2 regions of the Kitasatospora sp. UYEF31 genome follow, and region 2 is predicted to be linked to the other one. Evidence: riboswitches for the same ligand, from Rfam matches in the RefSeq annotation. Region 2 holds a riboswitch; the other holds the start of a gene.

Region 1 (8,976 bases), on a different contig from region 2:
GTGCAGGCGGTCCTCGGCCTCGCGGCCGTTGAGGTGGTTCGCCACCAGGTCCACGAGGACCAGGTGCACGTCCGTACCGCCGGACAGGACCTTGATCCCGGCGGTGGTCGCGTCGTCGGCGAGCAGGCGCTCGGCGAGGATCTTCGCGCCTTCGAGCGTACGGACCTGGCGGTCCTTGAACTCGTCGGTCGCGGCGGCCTTGAAGGACACCGCCTTCGCGGCGATCACGTGCTCCAGCGGGCCGCCCTGGAGACCGGGGAAGACCGCCGAGTTGATCTTCTTCATCAGCGCGGGGTCGTTCGACAGGACCGCACCGCCGCGCGGACCGCCGAGGGTCTTGTGCGTGGTGGTGGTCACGACGTGCGCGTGCGGCACCGGCGACGGGTGCAGACCGGCGGCCACCAGGCCGGCGAAGTGCGCCATGTCGACCCACAGGTATGCGCCGATGGAGTCGGCGATCCGGCGGAACTCGGCGAAGTCCAGGTGCCGCGGGTAGGCGGACCAGCCCGCGACGATCATCTTCGGCTGGTGCTCCTTGGCCAGGCGCTCGACCTCGGCCATGTCGACCAGGCCGGACTCGTCGACCTTGTACGACACGAAGTTGTACTCACGGCCGGAGAAGTTCAGCTTCATGCCGTGCGTCAGGTGGCCGCCGTTGGCCAGGTCGAGACCGAGGATGGTGTCCCCGTGCTCCACCAGCGCGAAGTAGACCGCGGCGTTGGCCTGCGCGCCCGAGTGCGGCTGCACGTTGGCGGCTGCGGCGCCGAACAGCTCCTTGAGCCGGTCGATCGCCAGCGTCTCGACGACGTCGACGAACTCGCAGCCGCCGTAGTAGCGGCGGCCCGGGTAGCCCTCCGCGTACTTGTTGGTCAGCACCGAACCCTGTGCCTCAAGAACCGCCACGGGGGCGAAGTTCTCGGAGGCGATCATCTCCAGGGTGTTCTGCTGGCGGCGCAGTTCCTGGTTGACGGCGGCGTTGACCTCAGGGTCGAACTCGGCCAGTGACTGGTCCAGGATCGTCACGGAGCAGCTCCTCTACGGTGTCTACCCGGGGGATAACCCCCGGACCCCCAGCCGAAAACCCGGTGGCCCGGCTGGAAATGGCGGTCTTCACGCGTTGAAACGCAGCAAAGGGTGGGTCAGGCGCCGGCGAAAGCGGCGTACTCATCGGCGGTGAGGAGGTCCGCGGGCTCGCCGTCGACCTTCACTTTGAACAGCCAGCCGCCCTCGAAGGCCGCCGAGTTGACCAGGGCCGGGTCCTCCACGACGGCGTCGTTGACCGCGACGACCTCACCGGTGACCGGGGAGTAGATGTCGCTGACCGACTTCGTCGACTCCAGTTCACCGCAGGTCTCGCCCGCGGTGACGGCCTGGCCGACCTCGGGGAGCTGCACGAAGACCACGTCACCGAGCGCCTCGGCGGCGTGGGCGGTGATGCCGACAGTGGACACACCGTCCTGTGCCGCGGAGAGCCACTCGTGCTCCTTGGTGTAGCTCAGCTGCTGGGGGTTGCTCATGACTGGGATTCTCCCGGATCGAAAGGGGTGCTTGTGTACGGGGTTCAGATGCCGGACGCGGGTGTGCGTCAGGCGCGCTTGTAGAACGGCAGCGCCACAACCTCGGCCGGCTCGGCCTTGCCGCGGATGTCGATCGCCAGCCGCGTGCCGGGTTCGGCCCGGTCCAGCGGCACGTACGCCATCGCGATGGGGTGGCCCAGCGTCGGCGACGGAGCACCGGAGGTGACCTCGCCGATCTTCTCGCCGGTGCCGGGGTCGACCACCGGGAAGCCGTGCCGCGGGATGCGCCGACCGGCCGGCTTCAGCCCGACCAGGGTGCTGCGGGGGCCCTCTTCAGCGCGGGCGGCCAGCGCCGCGCGGCCGATGAAGTCCTCCTCCTTGTCGAGGCGGACGACCCGGCCCAGGTTGGCCTCGTACGGCGTCAGGCCGGTGGACAGTTCGTTCCCGTACAGCGGCATCCCCGCCTCCAGGCGCAGGGTGTCGCGGCAGGACAGGCCGCACGGGATCAGGCCGAGCCCGGCACCCGCCTCCTCCAGGGAGGTCCACAGCGAGACCGCGGCGTCCGGCGTGACGAACAACTCGAAGCCGTCCTCGCCGGTGTAGCCGGTGCGGGCCAGGAACACCTCGTGGCCGGCGACCTTCGCCCGGTCGATCGCGTAGTACTTCACCGCGTCGAGGTCCAGGTCGGTGAGCCCGCGCAGGATCTTCACCGCGTTCGGGCCCTGGACAGCGAGTAGCGCGTACGACTCGGACTCGTCGGTGACGGTCACGTCGAAGCCCGCGGCCCGGGTGATCAGCTCACGGGCGACGACCGCCGCGTTGGACGCGTTCGCGACCACCAGGAACTCGGTCTCGGCGAGCCGGTAGACGATCAGGTCGTCCAGGATTCCGCCGTTGACGTCACAGATCATCGAGTAGCGGGCGCGGTCCACGCCGATCTTCGAGATGAAGCCGACCAGCGCGTGGTCGAGGGCGCGGGCGGCTTCCGGACCGCGCAGGGTGATCTCACCCATATGGGTGAGGTCGAACAGACCGGCGGCTTCGCGTACGGCGTTGTGCTCGGCGCTCTCGCTGCCGTACCGCAGCGGCATCCTCCAGCCCGCGAAGTCGGTCATGGTGGCGCCGCGCGCGTCATGGACGGCGTCCAGCGGCGTGCGGCGTTCAACGGGGACGGTGCTCATGGGCGTGGATCTCCTCACGGAGCAGCGGAGCAGGTGCGGACACAAGGCAGGCCCGGCCGCACCAACACGGTCGATGCCCTCCCCCTCTGTCATGGACCTGAGAGCTTCACCAACGCTGCCATGGGCAGACGCGGCTTGCACCGTGGGTGAGACCGGACTCCTGCGCACAGCGGCGCACGGAAGGGCTCCGGCCTGCTTTCCAGAGATGCCTCACCCGGGCGGTACAGGGGGCCTGAGAGTTTCCGGGGAGGATTTGCTCCTTCGGCGACCACCTCGGAAACATCTCCGAAGGGTCTCTCCCGCGCGGGGTCGACGGCCAATATGCGGTTGTTGGGCGAATGCTACTCAGATCCGCGGCGGTGTCCGGCATCAGCCCGAAGTGGAGCTTGCGGAGCGTAGGGCAGATGTAAGAGGACACCGCTTGGGACAGCACAGATCCGCGGCGGTGTCCGGCATCAGCCCGAAGTGGAGCTTGCGGAGCGTAGGGCAGATGTAAGAGGACACTGCTTGGCACAGCACAGATCTGCTGCGGTGTCCGGCATCAGCCCGAAGTGGAGCTTGCGGAGCGTAGGGCAGATGTAAGAGGACACTGCTTGGCACAGCACAGTATCGGTCCACCACCGTTGTCGTACGGGGAGTGGGTATTCGAGGGAAGACCGGCAGTTGTGGGGGCCCCGCACGGTGCAGGATGGCCGCAATGAAGGAGAGGGCCATGTCGAGTCCGGTGGGGGACTGCGCTGTTGGGGACCGGGTCGCACCGGTGGTTCCATCCGGGGAGCCCCAGGTGGTGCGCGTGCCCGCGCCGCGTAGGCACCGGAAGTCGGTGTTGCGCCCGTCCGGCGTCCACGACCTGCGGCGGCGTACCTGTCGCGCACTCGTCTATCCGCGGGGTTCGGTCGTCCTGGTCACCGGGCTGCCCGGGGCCGGCAAGAGCACGCTGCTCGACCGCGCGGTGCGCCCCGGGCCCGCACTGCTCGACGCGGAACGGCTGAGCTTCGTCTGGCGGACCCGCCTCGGCCCGCTGCCGTACGGCCTGTACCGGCCGCTGGTCCGGGTCCAGCACTACGTCAGGGTGGTCGCCGCGGTGTGCGGCGACGGGCCGGTGGTGCTGCACGACAGTGGGCGCAACGCGTGGCTGCGCCTGGTTGTCGCGTGGGCCGCCCGGGCCCGTGGCAAAAGCTTTCACCTCCTTCTCCTTGAGGTCACCGGGGAGCAGGCGCTGGACGGTCAGCGGAAGCGGCGGCGGGGGGTCACGGCCCCGGTGTTCGACCGGCACGTGCAGACCTGGAACCGACTGCGGGCGGACATCGGTGGAGGCGTCACCGGGGCCGCGTCGTGTGTGCTCCTGGACCGGGGCGCGGCGTCCAGGATCGGGCGGATCTCATTCGCTGAAACCCACGGTTTAGAGTGACCCGGACCCGCCGGCCCGTACTTCCGAGGAGCTCCGCCCATGGTCTTCCCGACCAACACCGTCGAGTACGCACTCCTCGCGGCGGCGCGGGACCCCGGCCGCACCGGTGAGTTGATCGAGGCACTGGGTGACGGGCAGGTGTGGGTGCCGCTGCCGGCCGGGGGCGGTCCGGACAGCCGGGACCTGACCCTGCCGACCACCGAGATCGACGGGGGCGTGTACGTCCCGGTCTTCACCTCGGAGGAACAGCTGTTCATGATCGCCGGGCAGATGTCCTACACGGTCGCCCCGGTGCGGGAGTTCGCCCGGGGCCTGCCGCCTGAGGTCGGGATCGCGGTCAATCCGGGCGGTGAGATCGGCATCCCGATCCCCGCCGCGGGGGTCCTGGAACTCGCGAAGATTCCCAACGCCGGGGCGATGGGCGCCCGCGTACGGCTGCGCGAACCCGAGCCGCACGAGGAGTCTGTGGCGCTGCTGCGGGCGGCCGTCGAGGAGTTCGCCGCGACCCCTGTGGTGCTCAGCGCGCGCCGCGCGCTCGGCACGGTCGAGACCGACACCCCCGCGCTGTTCCTGGGCATCGAACTGGACCGCTGGGAGGAGCAGGACCGGGCCGCCGCGATGCACGCCCTGGAGCGGGCGCTCAGCCGCGGCGGCTGCCAGTGGCCGGTGACGATGGTGCTGCTCGACGTGGCCCAGGACCCGGTGGGGGACTGGATGCTGGGCTACGTCGCGCCGTTCTACACGCGGAATTTCTGAACCGGGTCCGGAATCAGGTTCCGGACAGGAGTTGAGGCAGCCGGGCCCTACTTCGCGGTGTGCACCTCAAGGGCCGCGCGCACCGCTGACTCCAGCGCGCCCTCGATCCACGCGGACTTCAGCGACGTGTGGTCCCCGGCGAAGTGCAGCGGGCCCTCCGGGGTGGCCATCGCCGGGAACAACCGGACCACCTGACCCGGCGTGAACACCGCGGCCTCCCCGCACGCGTAGCGGTTGCGCACCCAGCTCTGGGTCGCGCCGTGGCCGGTGTAGAACGCCTCGACGCGCTCCCCGTAGACCTCCTGAAGGCCGTTCATGGCGTACGCGTACCGGTCGTCGTCGTCCAGACTGTCCCAGCGCACGGCGTCGTCCGCCCAGGTGTAGGCGGCCAGTACGATGCCGCCCTTGCTGCCAGGGACCGGGTGCGACGGGTTGTACATGAACCGGTTGGCGTGGTCGGTGACCGAGCCGCCGCCGAAGGTGTGGTTCGCCTCCTGCTTGCCGTACTTCGCGTACAGGCCCGGCTTGACCGCGTTCAGCTCGCGCTTCCAGTCCTCCTCGGTGAACTCCCACCAGCGGCGCGAGAATTCGAGCAGCACCTTGGTCGCCGCGTCGTAGTGGACCTCGATGACCGCGCGGCGCTTGCGGTAGGACATCGCAGGCTGTGTCTGCACGTGCCGCAGCGCGGAGATCGGCACGGTGACGATGGCGATGTCGGCGGTGAACTCCTCGCCGGGCGGCGTCGGCCGGCCCGCGTGGGAGTCGTTGCCGCCCTCCTCGCTGACCGCGTACGCCCATACCCGCGCGCCACCACCCTTGAGGTGCGCGGTGTCGCCGAGCTTCGGATCGTGGAACTCGAGCCGGGTGACCCGGCGGTTCTGCCGGATCTCCCCCTTCATGTTCTCGTAGAGCGCGTACGGGAGTTCAGCCGTGCCGCCGGCCAGCTCCCAGTAGGTCGCCTTCGGGTTGATGTCCGTGTGGCTGAGGAAGCTGTGCAGGAACGCGAGCGGCAGCCGGCTGGTGAGGTTCTCGACGGTCCCCATCGCCTCGATCAGCGCCGGTTCCAGGCCGACGTGGTCGGCCAGGTAGGTGAACAGGGACATGTCGTCGTACTCGTCGATCAGGTGCGCCCAGCCCTCGATGAGCTGCGGCAGCGGGAGCGGCACCCGGCTGCCGTCGGGCAGCTTCCGGGTGATCTTGTCGTAGGCGGGCGTGAGGGCGTCGGCGTACGCCTGAGCCATCGTCATGCCCAGGTGCTTCGCCGGGACGCCGAAGGAGGCGTTGACCGCCGCCGGGTTCTTCGCGTAGTCGGCGCGCCGGACGCGCATTCCGTTGACCGAGATCCAGGTGTGGGCTGCCCTGTCCGGTGCGATGTAACCGCTGTTCTCCGGGCCGCGCTTCCAGACTTCGCCGCCGTACGAGCGGTAGACCACAGCGGGTGCCTGGGCATCCGGCTTGCCGGTGCCGGGGACTGTGTCGACCAGGTAGAACGGCTGGCGCTTGATCTTGAGCTTGTCGGCCAGGGCGAGGACCAGCGGGTGGAAGTCCGGCAGCCGCATCGCGCCGGCTTCGGCGTACTGCTTCGGGTCCTGGAACGGGCTTGCGGAGTCCTGGCCGCCGGGCTTGGCGCGGAAGGTCTTGACCCGGCCGCCGATCCGGTTGGCGTTGGCCTCCAGGATGGTGACCTTGTGTCCGGCCTGCTTGAGCAGTTGGCCGGCGACCAGGCCAGCCATCCCGGCGCCGATGATCAGGACCTTCTTCGGCTTGGCCGCCGTACGGGGAAGACCGCTGTCGATCAGGATCTTGAGGTAGTCGAGCTTGAGGTCGCGCCCGTCCTTGTCGACCAGGAGGAGACTGCGGGCCACGTCCAGGCAGGTCTGCCAGCGGTCGGGGTCGACGCTAGGGGCAACCGGGCCCGTCGGGGCTTGTGGGAGTGCCTGGCCGGGGCTCGACAGCCCGGCGGCGTACGCGCCGTCGACGGCCAGCAGGGGCGCGGCGGCGGCCACGGCGCCGGTGGCCGCCGCGGTGGTGAGGAAGGCCCGCCGGGAGGCACCGGGGACGTCGTCCCGGAGATCGTCGGAGGGCAGGTGCTCGCTGGGGGAATCAGCGCGGTTGATCGACATGTGATCACGATCAATCGGGGCGGCCAGATGGCCGGACCACCACAGCGGACGGTCCTGCACGTTCACCCAGCCGGGCGTACGGACGACACCCCCATCGTCAAGTTGTCCCGGAAAGGTTCAGCTGGCTGTACCGCTGCAGCACCGCGCGGAAGGCGTCCGGGTCCACGGTCAGCGGCGGGGTGAACGGGTCGCGCATCATCAGCACGAGGTACATGCCCATGGCGATGATCGCCCCGGCGCAGCCGAGGACGGCGATGTTGCGCGCGTTCGCGGTCATCCCGACCAGTGGCGGATACGCCAGCACCAGGAGCCCGGCGGTCACCATGATCTTGGTCAGCAACGGCGGCGGTGTGGAGTCCAGGTCTGCGATCCGGGCGTAGCGCTTGAGGTAGACCTCGTCCAGCGCTCTGCGGGTGTCGTCGAGGGCGGCGCGCACCGGCGCGGGCATGTGGGTGGGGTCGGTCAGCGCCCGGTTGTTGACCTGCACGAGGTCCTCGCGGATCTGGTCGAGCCGCTCCCACGCCAGGGCGGACGCGCGGTGCCTGGCCATGTCGTCCCACTCGGCGTCGATCACGGTGTGGGTGTACTTGACCAGGCCGGTACGGATCGCGTCCCGGTCGGCGGTCTCCAGACCGCCGGACCGCTGGTAGGCCTTGGCCAACTCCCTTGACTCGTCGTGCGAATGCGCGCGCAGTGTCGCCTGCATCTGCCAGGAGCCGACGATCAGGAAGCCCGTCACGAGCATGAACGCGGACAGCAGCACGCTGCCGGCGAAGCCGAGCGCCTGGCCGTTGAAGTCGCCGGAACGACTGCGTGCGGTACGGCCGATGAAGGCCGCCAGGGTTGCCGCGGTGGCGGCGCCGGCGGCAGCGCAGAGCAGCCAGGGGATCAGCAAGATGGGCTCCGTAAGTGCGGGTGGATCCGTCGTGCGGTGATGGTTTTCAACTGGCCGCCGGCTGGCCGGGGCGCAGTACGGGTCAGGACCGTTTACTCGGGGACGACTGGTGGGTGGTGGCGACCAGGACGGCGGGCAGCATGATCACGATCAGCGCCATCGTCAGGTAGTCCCACGGACTGGGCCCCAGGTCGCGGGGCAGCGGATCATCGTCGGGGCCGGTGGGTGCGGCGAGTCCGGCGACCTGTGCGGGGACAGGCGCCGGGGGCTGGACGGTGGTGGGAGGCGCGGCCTCGGCAGGGCTGACGGCGGGTGTCTGGAACGCGCCGCCGGGCCGGGTGGCGAACTTGTCGGCCGGGGCCGGGGCAGGCGCCCGGGCCGGCGCGGGGGCCGGGACGGCGGTCAGCGGTCGCACGGCGGCCCGGGGCCGGGGCAGCGGTGCCGCGGCCACCGGCTTGGGTTTCTCCACCTCGGGCAGCCCGTCGTAGCCGATCCACACCACCGTCTTCGCGTCCATCCCGTACGGCCGCGCCTGCGCGGTGACGGTGACCAGGTCGTGGTGCCGGCCCGGGCTGGGAGGGAAGGTGGCGACGCAGACGGAGGTGCCCTGCCCGGGGACCCCCGCCGGACAGTCGACCGCACCTGCCGGGGTCTGCGGGTCGTTGACGGACAGTCGCGCGACGGGGTATTCAGCCGGGTTCGTGATGCGGTACGTACGCTTGACCGTTTCCTCGGCGGGGATTTGGACAGCCGGATCACTGCTGCCGTTTGTGGTCACCTCGACCTTGAGAATGTCCTGCCCGCCGCCGTCCCGGGGTGCGGCGGAGGCGGCGACCGGCGCGCTGCCGGTGACGACCAGAAGGCAGGCGGCGGCGCGCAGCAGGATCGGAGTCAGGCGCCGCGGAAGCATGAACTCAATACTTGGGGAGAACGGCGGGATATCGTCTGATTTGGCTCCGGCGGGCCGCCGGGTTCACCCGTTCGGCTGGTCGACCGACGGGGGGCTCAAATCCGTACGCCTTGATTTCCCTCCGTGGTGGCACCGTCGGGCGCACCCGTCCGGATTATCGGGCCCGCCTTGATGCGATTAATT
Region 2 (8,976 bases):
CGACAGCGGGACGGAACCGATGGGATGAGCTTATATTCTGAGCCGACATCAGGAACATTGGGCGCGAATCCCAGTGAATCACAGCATCTGCCGCGAAGGAACCGCTCCGCAACCGGGTACGTCCTGATTGACGCCGAACCGTTTACGGATTCCTGGACTTCTCCGGACTTGTCCGGACCGCTTCAGGACAGGACGTGGAGGTGACCGTGCCGCCGCTCAACAGCGCCCGAGTCCAGATAGCCGTGGTGGCGCTCGCACTCGTCCTGTGCGGGTTCCTCCTGTGGTCGACCGCCGCCGACGGCCGTGGCGGGACCCCGGTGTCCCTGTCCGGCGGGGGCGACACCGCCATCCCCACCGGGCCTCCCGTCAACCGGCCGCTGGAAGCGCCGCCGTCCCCGGGCGACACCGTCGCCCCCGACCGCGTCCCCGGCGACCGCCCCCCGGTCCCCGCCGCTCTGCAGAACCGGGCCGGGACCACGGACGGCGGCAAGTGGGTCGCGCTGACCATCGACGACGGCCCCAACCCGAAGCACACGGGGCCGATGCTCGACCTGTTCAAGCAGTACGGCGTCAAGGCGCCGTTCTGTGTCCTGGGGCCGCAGGCGAAGGCCTATCCCGGGCTGGTCCGCCGCATCGTGGCCGAGGGCCACACCTTGTGCAACCACACGATGACCCACGACACGCGCTTGAAGACCAGACCGCCGGAGGTCATCCGCGATGAGATGCAGCAGACCCTGGACATCCTGGGCCAGATCGTCCCGGGCGCGCCGGTCCTGTGGTTCCGGGCGCCGGGTGGCAACTGGTCCGACCAGATCCGCGACACCGCGGCCCGGCTCAACATGCGTTCACTGGGCTGGACCGCCGACACCTGCGACTGGAAGAAGCCGGGCGTCGACAAGATCATCCAGGCCGTACACCAGGAGTTGCGCCCGGACGGGGGCGTCCTCGCCCACGACGGCGGCGGCGACCGCACCCAGACCATCACGGCGCTGCGCCGGCTCATCCCGGAACTCCAGGCGCAGGGCTACAAGTTCACGGTGCCGCAGGGAATGCCCTAGAGATCTCTAAGTCCTGAGAGGCAGCCAAACCCGGAAAGGCGTCCAAGCTCTGAAAGGCGTCCAAGCTCTGAAAGGCGTCCAAGCCTTGAAAGGCATCACAGTGCGGCCCGGAGCCCACTCGCGGCAGTAGTCGCGGCGGGCTCCTGACCTGAGCCGAACGCCGTCCGAAAACCTGCCGGTGCATCAGCAACCGGACATCCATGGTTACTTCGTGCATCTGATTGAGTACAATGCGCTGACTAGCCTGTGCCGTGTGCCATACAAGGCACCACACAGTCAGACCTGCCCGGACACGGCTGAGTCTTCCGGGCCCTATGCGGTAACGCCCACTACCCCGTGGCCTTACCGTCCCCCGCGCGTACCCCTCCACGTCACGCACCAGCGAACCCGAGGCGGCCCGATGACCCTGCGCACCCTTTCCGCCCCCGATGCTGCTTGGAAAGCCGCCCGGGTGCTGACAAGCGCCCTTCCCGGTGTACGACCCGGCGGAGCCGGGGCCACCCACCCCCACCCGATGTACAGCATCGACCTCGACGAACTGACCGGCGGGCACCCCCGGCTGACCGGCGCCCTGGCCGTCGGCTGGCGCTGGCTGGTCCGCGACCGCGACACGGACCGCCTGCTCGGTGCTGTGGAGACCACCCCCGGTCCGCACGGCGATGCCGTCGCGAGTTTCACCGCCGGCCCCTTCGCCCTGTCGACCGCGACCGCCCTGAGCCTCGCGTCGGCCCTGTCCGCCGGGTCCCGGCGGCACTACGAACCCAGACTGCTGGACATGCCCGGCATGTACATGGCCGCCCTGTGGCTGACGGACCCCGCCGCTGACCTCCACGGACGGGCGGACCTGATCATTCCGCTGGCCCCGGCGCCACCGGGTGTCCGGGCGCTGCACGCGCACCGCCCCGAGGAACTCGCCCGTACGCTCGCCACCCGCGTCGGCTCAGCGGTGCTCGCCGGAACCTGAAGCAGAACCTAAAACAGAACCTAAAACAGAACCGGAAGCAGAACCGGGACCGGAACCCGCGGTTGAACGCCCGGAGCAGGCCCCGGAACGGCACCCGGAGCGCTGCGCGCCCCGGCCGCGCCGGAGCCGGCCGGGGCGGTCATCGGTCGGCCTAACGGACACTCATCGTTACTGTGGGCGTGTGACCAGGTGAGATTGGTCACCGCCAGGTCACAGACACGCCACCAGGACAACACAGACGTGTCTGAAGTCTCCGAATCCCTGCGAAACGGCACTCTTGGGCGGACACTGATTGCCGGGACTACAACCGCCAGAGGTCCAAACCTCTGCGATTCCCCTACTGTGGCAAGCCAGAAGCCGCGCAGCGATGCGCGACAAGAATTCAAGAAGGTACAACGATGTGCCAGCACCGCCCGCAGTGCCCGTCGGCCGACAGCCCCGACCGGGAGGCCGCGCACGTCGTCGCAGCCCATCCGGAGCAGGGCTGGAGTCTGTTGTGCAACGGCGTCGTCCTGTTCGAGGACACCGGCGAGCTCCTGCCGGACGGCAGGACGATCGCACCGCACCGCCCGCGGGTGCAGCTGGTGACGGCGGCCTGAGGCAGCCGATCCCCCGCATTACGCACAGGTGACACCCCGCGCGCCGTGGGGACGGACGACATCGTCGTAGTCCGTCCCCACGGCGCGTTGTCCGTGTCCGGACTGTTCCGGCCACCGGTGCCACCGAAAAGCCGGGCCGTCGCGCGGGGACCCGGAGGTCCTGCGGCTGATCGGGAAGATCTACGGGATCAAGGCCCCGGCCGACGGACGGCCCCGTTGAGATCTTCCTGACCGGCAGCACGAAGAAGGACGGTCCAGTCCAGGCCGACCTCAACCCGCAGATCCTGAACGCGGACGCCGATCCGGCGGAAGTCCGGCCCGCCGGGCAGTGGTCCTGACCGCAATCGTCCGGCTCTTCCTCATGGTCCGTCCGCAGGCTTCCCACGCCCGCCCGTTGGGGAATCTGAGTGTCAATCAATACCGGCTTCGTCAGCGAGGCACAGAACGTCGGGCCCTGAGAAACCCTGCGGGACTAGTCTGACCAGGCAGGACACCTCCCGGACCGACGGAGCGCCATGGCTACGACACCCGCTGCCGGGACCCGGCCGCCCCCGCGACCCGCGTACGGACGAGGTGATCCTGGACGCCGTGCGGGAGATCCGCACCGAGCAGAGCTACGCCCGGCTGAGCATCGACGCGGTGGGAAGCGGTGACTTCGCCGTGGACGTCCGCGGTTTCGTGGACGCGGCGCTGACTTCGTTCCAGCGCCCGGAGACGGCCGCCGCACTGCCGGGCCTGCTGGCGGAGTACCGCGACCATCCGGCGCTGAAGGAGCTTCTCGCCGAGCGTCTGGAGCCGGTCCACGAGGTGTTCCGCAGGATTGTCCGGCACGGCGTCGAAGGCGGCCGGGTCAGGGCGGACGTCGACCCCGACCTGTTGTTCGTGACGCTCAACGGCGCGGTCATGTACGCGGTCCTGGGCACGGCCACGGCCCAGCGCCCGGGGTTCGCCCAGGAGTTGACAGACCTGGTTGTCCAGGGCACGGCCCAGCACGTCCAGCCGAAACGATCTTGGAGTTTCCGGGGCGGCAATCGTCCCGCAAACTCCAAGATCGCCACCTCAGCCGGCGTACGCCTCGATCGACGGGCACGAGCAGACCAGGTTGCGGTCGCCGTGCGCGCCGTCGATGCGGCGGACCGGCGGCCAGTACTTCGCGGCCGGGTTCATCCCGCCGGGGAACAGTCCCTCGGTACGGCTGTAGGCGTGGTCCCAGTCGCCCGCGAGCATCGCCGCGGTGTGGGGCGCGTTGGCCAGGGGGTTGTCTTCAGCGGGGAGGTCACCGGAGCCGACGCGGTCGATCTCGGCCTTGATCGCGATCATGGCGTCGCAGAACCGGTCGATCTCGTTCTGGTTCTCGCTCTCCGTCGGCTCGATCATCAGCGTGCCGACGACCGGGAACGACATGGTCGGCGCGTGGAAGCCGTAGTCGATGAGGCGCTTGGCGACGTCGTCCACCGTGACGCCGGTGGCCTTGGTGATGCCGCGCACGTCGATGATGCACTCGTGCGCCACCAGGCCGCCGGGGCCGGTGTAGAGCACCGGGAAGTGCGGGGCGAGCCGCTTGGCGATGTAGTTGGCGTTGAGGATCGCCACCTGGGTGGCGCGCTTGAGCCCGTCCGGGCCCATGAGGCGCATGTACGTCCAGGAGATCGGCAGGATCGACGCGGAGCCCCACGGGGCGGCGGAGATCGGGCCGACGCCGGTGGCCGGGCCCGCGTCGGGCTGCATCGGGTGGTTGGGGAGGTACGGCGCGAGGTGCGCGCGGACGCCGACCGGGCCGACACCGGGGCCACCGCCGCCGTGCGGGATGCAGAAGGTCTTGTGCAGGTTCAGGTGCGAGACGTCCGCGCCGAACCTGCCCGGTTTGGCGAGGCCGACCAGGGCGTTGAGGTTCGCGCCGTCGACGTAGACCTGGCCGCCGGCCTCGTGCACCAGGGCGCAGATGTCGGTGACATGGGTCTCGAAGACGCCGTGCGTGGACGGGTAGGTGATCATCAGCACCGACAGCGCGTCGCGGTGCTTCTCGATCTTGGCCCGCAGATCGGCCTCGTCCACGTCGCCGTTCTCACCGGTGGCGACGACGACCACGCGCATACCGGCCATGACGGCGGAGGCCGCGTTGGTACCGTGCGCGGAGGACGGGATCAGGCACACGTCACGGCCGGTGTCGCCGTTGGCCCGGTGGTAGGCGCGGACCGCGAGCAGACCCGCCAGCTCGCCCTGCGAACCGGCGTTCGGCTGGACCGACACCTTGGCGTAGCCGGTGATCTGCTCAAGCCCGGCCTCCAGGCTCTGGATCAGTTCCAGGTAGCCACCCGCCTGGTCGATGGGCGCGAACGGGTGCAGTGCCCCGAACTCCGGCCAGGTGACCGGCTCCATCTCGGTGGTGGCGTTGAGCTTCATCGTGCACGAGCCCAGCGGGATCATGCCGCGGTCCAACGCGTAGTCCTTGTCGGACAAACGGCGCAGGTAGCGCAGCATGTCGGTCTCGGAGCGGTGCGCGTGGAAGACGGGGTGGACGAGGAAGTCCTCCGTACGGAGCAGGTCCTCCGGCAGCGCGTCGGCGGTGGTCTTGTCGAGGCCGGCCACCTCGCCGGTGACGCCGGCCGCGCGCCAGACGGTGTCGACGTGCGCGCGGGTGGTGGTCTCGTCACAGCTGATCCCGACGTGGTCTGCGTCGACGAGGCGGAGGTTCACGCCCTCGGCGCGGGCGGCGGCGACCATCGCCGCGGCGCGGCCCGGGACCTCGACGACCACGGTGTCGAAGAAGTCGCGGTGGACGACGTCGGTACCGGCCGTACGGAAGCCCTCGGCAAGGATGGCCGCGAAGCGGTGCACCCGGCGGGCGATCGCGGTCAGGCCCTCGGGGCCGTGGTAGACCGCGTACATGCCGGCCATGACGGCGAGCAGCACCTGCGCGGTGCAGATGTTGCTGGTCGCCTTCTCCCGGCGGATGTGCTGCTCGCGGGTCTGGAGCGCGAGGCGGTAGGCCTGGTTGCCGTCGGCGTCGACGGACACGCCGACGAGGCGTCCGGGCATCGAGCGGGTCAGCTTCTGGGTGACCGCCATGTATCCGGCGTGCGGTCCGCCGAAGCCCATCGGGACGCCGAAGCGCTGGGATGAGCCCACCGCGATGTCGGCACCCATGGCACCGGGCGACTTGAGCAGGGTGAGGGCGAGGAGGTCGGCGGCGACGCTGACGAGCGCGCCGCGCCCGTGTGCTTCTGCGATCACGGCGGTGAGGTCGCGGACCTGGCCGTCGGCACCCGGGTACTGGAGGAGGACGCCGTAGAAGTCGCCTTCGGGCAGACCGGCGGCGGTGTCGGTGACGAGCACCTCGATGCCCATCGCCTCGGCGCGCGTGCGCACGACGGCGATGGTCTGCGGCAGAGTCTGCGCGTCGACGACGAACACGCTGCTCTTGGACTTGCCCGCGCGTCGCGCGAGGGTCATCGCCTCGGCGGCGGCGGTGCTCTCGTCCAGGAGGGAGGCGCCGGCCACGTCGAGCCCGGTCAGGTCGGTCACGACCGTCTGGAAGTTGATGAGGGCCTCAAGGCGCCCCTGGGAGATCTCCGGCTGGTAGGGCGTGTACGCCGTGTACCAGGCGGGCGATTCCATGACGTTGCGCAGGATCACCGGCGGGGTCACGGTGCCGTAGTAGCCCAGGCCGATCATCGGCGTGAGGACTTCGTTGCGGGCGGCGATGGCCCGCAGTTCGACGGCGACGGCCGCCTCGGTCAGAGCCGGGGGCAGGTCGAGGGCTTCGATCGTACGGATCGTCTCGGGGACGGCCGCGTCTGTCAGGTCGTCCAGGGAACCGAAACCGATGTGGGCGAGCATCTTCGCCTGCTCGTCGGCGTCCGGGCCGATGTGGCGGACGTCGAACGGCTGGGCCCGCTCAAGGCCGGCCAGGCTCCCGGGTCCCGAACGCGGCGGAACGGAAGGGACGTGGGACGTGGTCATCACGGAGGCCTCCTGGATTACTCCTGGCGGGTACGCGGCCGTACCCGTCGGTGGCCTCCCCCTCTGTCATCGGTACCTGAGAGCTTCACCCGCGGGCACGTGCGGGTTTGCACCGTCGGCGAGCCACCGGCCGTCTTCACCGGGGACTACTTTCCAGAGTGCTCTGTCCTACGCGGTACGGGGGCCTGAGAGATTCCGGGGAGGAGTTGCTCCTTCGGCGCCCGATGTGCGGACCAGTGACGGAATATGTTGTCGGATCCCGTTGCGGTCCCCACCCGGGACTCTCCCGCGCGGCCACATGAGCAGTGTCAAAGGTAGCAGCGGCCCACCCGGTGCGGGACCGGTCCCCTGGGGTTCCTGAGGTGCGGTGGCGTTTTGCCGCCGTACGTCCGATTCATGCCGTCAGGCCGGCTTCCCGCGCTGGTCAGGGGGCACGAGCGACTGCGGCTCGGCACCCGTGAGATCCGGATCGTCGATGCGGAACGTACGGACCCGCCCCGGAGTGGACCCGGGTGTCTCGAACCGTACGGTGACCCGGCCGACACCGCTGCCCTGCACCCAGCCCGGACCCCACTCGGTGTGCCCGACGTCCTGCCCGGGGTGCCAGACCGCCAGCGGCGGACGCCCCGGGTGGAAGACTGCGGGACCGCCGGGTTCCCACGCCCCGGGCTCCTCTTCGTCAATCCGTACGACTTCGGTGTCCGGACCGCTCCCGAACAGGTCCTGCTGCGCGTAGTCGGCGAGCCCCGACACCCCGACGCCGAGCAGCCGCAGGCCGCCTTCGTTGTCCACCTGGGCGATCAGCCGCTGCGCCGTCTCCCGGATGACGACAGGGTCGTCTGTGGGGCCGCGCAGTGTCTCGGAGCGGGTGAGGCTGGAGAAGTCGTAGCGGCGCACCTTGACCGTGATGGTGCGCCCGGACCGCGCGGCGGCGCGCAGGCGCTCGGTGCAGCGGGCCGCGAGCCGGTCGATCTCCCGGATGATCCTGGCCCGGTCGACGAGGTCGGTGTCGAAGGTGTCCTCGACGGAGACCGACTTGGCGTCGCGCTCGGCGACCACGGGCCGTTCGTCCCGCCCCTGGGCGAGGGCGTGCAGTCCGCGCCCGTGCGCCTGGCCGATCATCCGTACGAGATCGCTCTCAGGCAGGGCGGCGAGGGCTGCGACTGTGGTGATCCCGGCCTTGCGCAGGGTGTCGCCGGTCGCCGGGCCGACGCCCGGGAGGGCCCGCACGGACATCGGGTCGAGTACGGTCCGCTCCTGACCGGGTTCGATCACGGTCAGCCCGTCGGGCTTGTCCAACTCGGAGCCGACCTTGGCCAGGAGTTTTGAGGCGGCGGCGCCGACCGAGCAGGTGAGCCCGGTGATCTCGTAAATGTCCGCGCGGAGCTTCGTCGCGATCTCGACGACTTTGGCGGTGTCGAGCCGCCCGCGGTACGGACCCGCCTCCAAGTCGATGAACGCCTCGTCCAGGCTCAGCGGCTCGACCAGCGGCGACAGCTCCTGCATGAGCAGCATGACGATCTCGCTGACCTCCCGGTAGATCGTGAACCGGGGGTTCAGATAGGCCGCGTTGGGACAGCGCCGTCGGGCCTCGGACATCGACATGGCCGAGCGGACGCCGAACTTCCGGGCCTCATAGGAACAGGTGGACACCACACCTCGTCCGCCGAGACCGCCGACGATCACCGGCTTTCCGCGCAGACTCGGTTTCGCGGCCTGTTCGACGGCGGCGAAGAACGCGTCCATGTCCAGATGCAGGATCGAAGGCGCGGTTCTCACAGCTCAGATCATGCCTGACCGGGCTGACACCGAGCCGCGCCACCACGAGGCGACTGATCGAAGCGAAGCAGCGCGTCCCAAACGGGTCGAGGACGCGCAGCACCCCGAGCGGCCCCACCCCGCAAGGCGAAGACGCGCAGCACCCCGAGCGGCCCCACCCCGCAAGGCGAAGACGCGCAGCGCCCCGAGCGGCCCCACCCCGCAAGGCGAAGGCGCGCAGCGTCCTGAGCGCGCCCGGAGGGCGCGGCCTGACCGGGCGACGCGCGGGCGCCGAGCGACGACTGAGCGCAGCGAAGGCGGCGTGAGGAAAACGCCCGCGCTTGGAGCCCGGCTAAGAACTGAGTGCGATCCGGACGGCGTCACTCGGCGGCGTCGACTTCTGCGGAGCGGGTTTCCGGAGGATGGTGAGCACCGCCTTCGCGGCGGCCGGGATCTCGCGCATCCCGCCGTAGACGGTCGGCGGGATGCCTTCGAGCCGGTTCAGGGAGTTGTCCCCCACCCCGTAGACCGTCGCAAGGCCGGCGGCCCGGCACAGGGCCAGTGCGCGGCGGAGGTGGAACTTCTGGGTTATCACCGTGACGCTGTCGACCCCGTACACCTGGACCGCGCGGAC

Evidence for each region. A riboswitch is a leader RNA that binds a small molecule or an ion and turns the genes downstream of it on or off. The one in region 2 is predicted to bind glycine.
Region 1: another riboswitch for glycine. It lies ahead of gcvT (glycine cleavage system aminomethyltransferase GcvT); the one in region 2 lies ahead of gcvP (aminomethyl-transferring glycine dehydrogenase).

What each region holds. Positions count from the first base shown of each region.
Region 1 is NZ_JBXAWK010000033.1:2,651-11,626, forward strand. It holds gene glyA (serine hydroxymethyltransferase) at 1-1,023, opposite strand, end outside; gene gcvH (glycine cleavage system protein GcvH) at 1,140-1,517, opposite strand; gene gcvT (glycine cleavage system aminomethyltransferase GcvT) at 1,586-2,698, opposite strand; glycine riboswitch at 2,908-3,010, opposite strand; gene AC0Z36_RS17600 (AAA family ATPase) at 3,492-4,109, shown strand; gene AC0Z36_RS17605 (enhanced serine sensitivity protein SseB) at 4,149-4,865, shown strand; gene AC0Z36_RS17610 (flavin monoamine oxidase family protein) at 4,913-6,988, opposite strand; gene AC0Z36_RS17615 (bestrophin-like domain) at 7,086-7,883, opposite strand; gene AC0Z36_RS17620 (hypothetical protein) at 7,966-8,793, opposite strand; gene AC0Z36_RS17625 (hypothetical protein) at 8,971-8,976, opposite strand, start outside.
Region 2 is NZ_JBXAWK010000002.1:107,426-116,401, forward strand. It holds gene AC0Z36_RS01535 (polysaccharide deacetylase family protein) at 195-1,058, shown strand; gene AC0Z36_RS01540 (hypothetical protein) at 1,459-2,022, shown strand; gene AC0Z36_RS01545 (DUF5999 family protein) at 2,421-2,621, shown strand; partial or broken gene AC0Z36_RS01550 (TetR-like C-terminal domain-containing protein) at 3,300-3,533, shown strand; gene gcvP (aminomethyl-transferring glycine dehydrogenase) at 3,681-6,584, opposite strand; glycine riboswitch at 6,638-6,747, opposite strand; glycine riboswitch at 6,748-6,883, opposite strand; gene AC0Z36_RS01560 (DNA polymerase IV) at 6,987-8,363, opposite strand; gene AC0Z36_RS01565 (SanA/YdcF family protein) at 8,695-8,976, opposite strand, start outside.